2 regions of the Roseobacter sp. AzwK-3b genome follow, and region 2 is predicted to be linked to the other one. Evidence: riboswitches for the same ligand, from Rfam matches in the RefSeq annotation. Region 2 holds a riboswitch; the other holds the start of a gene.
What was found. A riboswitch is a leader RNA that binds a small molecule or an ion and turns the genes downstream of it on or off. The one in region 2 is predicted to bind thiamine pyrophosphate.
Positions count from the first base shown of each region.

Region 1: another riboswitch for thiamine pyrophosphate. It lies ahead of thiD (bifunctional hydroxymethylpyrimidine kinase/phosphomethylpyrimidine kinase); the one in region 2 lies ahead of RAZWK3B_RS00980 (LuxE/PaaK family acyltransferase).

Region 1 covers NZ_ABCR01000002.1:346,958-349,348, forward strand. Annotated here, with positions in the region: gene RAZWK3B_RS05845 (ABC transporter permease) at 1-1,316, shown strand, start outside; TPP riboswitch at 1,365-1,465, shown strand; gene thiD (bifunctional hydroxymethylpyrimidine kinase/phosphomethylpyrimidine kinase) at 1,518-2,336, shown strand; gene RAZWK3B_RS05855 (FAD-dependent oxidoreductase) at 2,333-2,391, shown strand, end outside.
Region 2 covers NZ_ABCR01000001.1:234,328-236,718, forward strand. Annotated here, with positions in the region: gene RAZWK3B_RS00975 (acyl-CoA reductase) at 1-111, opposite strand, end outside; gene RAZWK3B_RS00980 (LuxE/PaaK family acyltransferase) at 118-1,200, opposite strand; TPP riboswitch at 1,249-1,382, opposite strand; gene RAZWK3B_RS20950 (hypothetical protein) at 1,645-1,788, shown strand; gene speA (biosynthetic arginine decarboxylase) at 2,059-2,391, shown strand, end outside.

The sequences.
Region 1 (2,391 bases), on a different contig from region 2:
CTGTCCCGCCGATGATCCGCATGACCCTGCTCGGCTTGCAGAAAGTCCCGCCCGAAGTGATCGAGGCTGGGCATATGGCCGGTGCCACGCGCTGGCAATTGCTGCGCCATGTGCGCCTGCCGACCGCGAGAACCGAAATTCTGGTGGGCGTCAATCAGGTCATCATGCAGTGCCTTGCAATGGTCGTTTTGGCAAGCTTCATCGGGATGCCGGGACTGGGGCAGAAATTGTTGCAACTTCTGCAGGCGCTCAAGATCGGCCGCTCGATCGAGATCGGCATCACGATCGTTCTGCTGGCGGTCATGCTTGACCGGTGTTCCAAGGCCTGGGCCACGCGCCAGCCGGAGCATATCGAAAAGGGCACCTCATGGCTGATCCGTCACCGTGTGTTGTTGGTCTGGGCCGTTTTGGTCGGTGTTTTCTGGGGGCTGTCCCTGATTTTCCCGGTCCTGCACGAGATTGGGCGACGCGACGCGTTCAGTCTGGCGGATCCTCTGGATGCGATGATGGACTGGGTCATCATGGTTCTGGACCCGGTGACCCAGTGGCTCCGGTGGTTCCTGATCGTCTGGGTACTGATCCCCTTGCGCGATGCGATGCTGTGGTTGCCGTTCTCGGCGGTGCTGGTGTTCCTGATGGCGGTGGGCTGGGCCGTTGGCGGACGGCGCTCGGCGCTGATCTGTCTGGCGTATTTCGGCCTGATCGCCATGACGGGATGGTGGGACCGGGCCATGATTACCGTCTACACGGTCACCTTCGCGGTGTTTCTGGCCACGCTGATCGGGTTCCCGCTTGGCATCTGGGGAAGCCGCACCGAAAGCCGCGCGCGGGCCGTTCTGCTGATCTGCGACACGCTGCAGACCTTTCCAAGCTTCATCTACCTTATTCCTGTCATCATGCTGTTCGGTGTCAATGACGTGGCGGTGGTGGGCGCGGTGGTGCTGTTCGCGGCGGTCCCGCTGATCCGCTACACGATCGAAGGGCTGCGCAATGTGCCCGTGGCGCAAATCGAGGCGGCGAACATGTCGGGTGCCTCGCGGCGGCAGACCTTGTGGTCGGTGCGCCTGCCGCTGGCCTTGCCGACGATCATGGTGGGGGTGAACCAGTCGGTGATGTTCTCGCTTTTCATGGTCATTATCGCGGCCTTCATCGGCACGCAGGATCTTGGGCAGGAAATGCAGCGCGCCTTGTCGTCCAGCGATGTGGGCAAGGGGCTGGTTCTGGGGCTGGCCGTGGCGTTCATGGGGCTGATGGTGGATCATCTGATTACTGTCTGGGCCAGTCGCCGCCGCAAGGCCCTTGGGCTCGAGACGTAAATCCGCCTTGTGCCGCTTGAACTTCGTTCGGCATGGTTCTAGGTTGCACCATATCCGTTGGGGTGTCCCGTCATGGGGCTGAGAGGCGCAGCCAACCCATCGAACCTGATCCGGACAATGCCGGCGTAGGGAACGGACCTGACCTGAGGCCAAAGCGCCAAGCGTCGGACAATCCGTCTTCCCTCACCGGGGGAGCGCACGATGACAAAACCACCCAAGGCCAGCCCGCCCAAGGCGCTGACGATCGCAGGCTCCGACAGTGGCGGAGGTGCTGGCATTCAGGCCGATCTCAAGACCTTTTCGGCGCGCGGAGTCTATGGCGCAAGCGCGATCACTGGCATCACGGCGCAGAACACCATCGGCGTTCAGGCGGTGGAGCCTGTGTCGGAGGCGATGATCGCCGCGCAGATCGCGTCGGTCCTGACGGACATCCCGCCCGATGCCATCAAGATCGGGATGCTGGGCACCGCGTCGGTTGCGCAAACCTTGGCGCATGCCCTTGCAGGCTACAGCGGCCCGATCGTGCTTGATCCGGTAATGGTTGCCAAGTCCGGTGATCCGCTTCTGGCCGATGACGCGGTTGGCGCTGTGATCGAACAGCTGCTGCCTCGTGCCACGGTCCTTACCCCGAACCTGCCCGAAGCGGCGCGCCTTCTTGGGCGTGCGCCGGCAAGCACTCCGGAGGAGGCCGAGGCTCAGGGCCATGCGCTGCTGGCGATGGGGCCAGCGGCGGTTCTGATGAAGGGAGGGCATTCCGATGGGCCGGTCTGCACAGATCTGCTGGTGAGCGATGCAGGCACGCTGCGCATCGAGGCCACACGCATAATGACCCGTAATACCCATGGTACGGGCTGTTCGCTGTCCTCGGCAATTGCCGCAGAATTGGCGCATGGGCACCCGCTGGACAAGGCCGTGCGCCGCGCGCATGGTTGGCTGCAAGGGGCGATTGCCGCAGCCGATACGCTACAGGTTGGACAGGGGCATGGACCGGTACATCACTTCCACGAGCTTTGGACATGAGCGCTGACGTCACCATACTCGGAGCCGGTGTCGCCGGTCTGTGCGTTGCCACCGA
Region 2 (2,391 bases):
CACGGGAACCGCAACCTCATACCCCGGCGCGCCGCCCTGCCCGAATGTCAGGGTTTTCCAATGCAGGGCCTGAGGATCAAGGCCGGGAAGATAACACGCCCGCTCCACCATCGCAGATCAGCCCGCCTCCGCCGCCTTGAGAAAGGCGTCAACCGCCAAGGAACAGCCAACCGCCTCGGCGCCGGAAACGCGCCCAAGAAGCTGGAACCCATCATCGACCTCGATGGCGGCATCTTCGGTCAGGATCGTGGTGACGATGTTGTAATGGGCAAGGTCGGTATGGGCCAGAACCCCGGTTTCGCCCTTGGGCACTGCCATGCCCGTCAACGGATTGACCACACGGCTGCGCACCCAATGCGGCCCGGACTTGACCGAGGGGCATATCGCGTTTCCGTCATCATAGAATTGCGACGAAAGCTCGGTCATTCCATACATGCCGATGCAGTCGTCGCGGGCCACACCGAAGGTTTCACTGAGCGCGTCGTAAAAGGCGTCAAGCTCCAGCTCCCGGGACTGGCCCTTGAACCCTCCGGTATCGAGAATGCGGCTGCCCGGCGGCAGATGGAAACGGCGCCCCTCGGCCTGCAACGCATCCATGGCATGCACGAGGCTGAAGCTTGCCCCAAGCAGCGCATAGCTTTGTCCGGTCGCCTCGGCCTGTTCGAGGGCATGGATCAGCCGGGCAAGATCGATCCCGTCCGCTCCGATCAGCCAGTCACTGTCCGGCGTGCCGAAACCGGTGATCGCAAGGTCAAGATAATGCGCAAGCGACGAGTTCGGCATCATCCGGGTCGTCGGAAACAGGATGCCCATTTTTATGCCCGTGTCGCCGCGCATGAAGCGCTGCGCAAAGTTGCGGCGCATCGAGGCGTCATAGACATCGAGGCCCGCGTGATAGCTTTTGCCGCGCCGCCCGGCTTGGGTGGTGCCGCTGGTCATGAACACGGCCACGGCGTCTTCCGGTCGGCAGCATGTCAGATCGAGCGTCTTGAACGCGTTTATCGGCACCGGCGGAATGTCGGACCAGTGCTTGACGGTGCGCGGCGTCTTGCCGCGCGAGCGCGCGAATTTCGCGTAAGGCGCGTTGTGCTGAAACTGGAAATCATGGACTTTCAAAGCCAGCGCGTTGAACGCATCCTCGGATGGATCATCAGCCGCGATGAAGTTGAGCAGATCATCGACGATATCATCACGCGTCATGGGCCGTTTCCTCTCGGAAACCGGTGCAGGCGTCAAATGCGAGTGCCACCTCAAGCATATCCCATTTCCTCCGCCGGCATGATCCGGATCAGGTTAAAAGGGTCACCGCACCGGCACTGGTTCATCGTCCAGAGACCTATCGGTTTCTCAGCCTCTGTGGCGAGGCTCCCCTATGGATTTTCATCTGACATAATCCGGAACAGGCCTTCGGACAAGACTAATCACAAGACGCGGCCTGAGGGAAACGCGGCCCGGGGATAGTCCCGCGACGTGCCGATGCCCTGCGTGCCGTCCACCGCCATGATCGCGCCAGATTCAGGTCACGGAAATACCCGCGAGCCGGGGTACGGTCGTGTTTTTATCAAGAGTGACTTTTGCCATGACATTCAAACAAGGACCGACCAACGCCTCCCGGACGCCGCATATTCCAAGGCGCTGCCACCGATGTCGCGGCAGCGGGCGCGCGCCTTGCCCGATCTGCATGGGCCGGGGGCAGATAGCCACCGGCAGGGATATTCACGGGCAGGTCAAGATGGCGTCCTGTCAGGGCTGTTTCGGCTGCAAATCCATGCGCTGTTCGGCCTGTAGCGGGACCGGCTTTCTCTGATCCTGAAGCAGGCTTTGGGGCAAAAATCGCACCCGCAAACCCCGTGTCCCGAGACGGGCGACGTTCCGCCGCGGGCATGGGTGGATCATGCACAATCCTTGACCCTGACTCTTTCATCACGTTGGTATCTGGACTAATGCTTGGCGCATCGCTACGCGCCGGTTGGGGGCACCCTCGTGCCGAATCGTGTAGCCATATGCAGACGCCTTTGCGGGGGCGAGGGTTCATATCAACGCCGCGGGAGCGAAGCCATGACGACGAGCGCCACTCACGGAGAGCTTTACGGTCTGAACCGTTGGGGACACGGGTTTTTCGAGGTTCTCGACAATGGCGAGGTCGCGCTGAAAAACCCCATGGCGCCCGATGCGCCCGCCGTCAGCCTGCCCGGCATCATCCGCGATCTGGAAAAGCGCGGCATCCAGACGCCCATGGTGCTGCGGGTCACATCCTATCTGGAACATGCCATCCAGCAGATCAATCACGGATTTCGCGACGCGATCGAGCGCTCGGGCTATCGCGGCACCTATCGGGGTGTTTTTCCGATCAAGGTCAATCAGCAGGCGCAGGTTGTGGACCGGATCGTG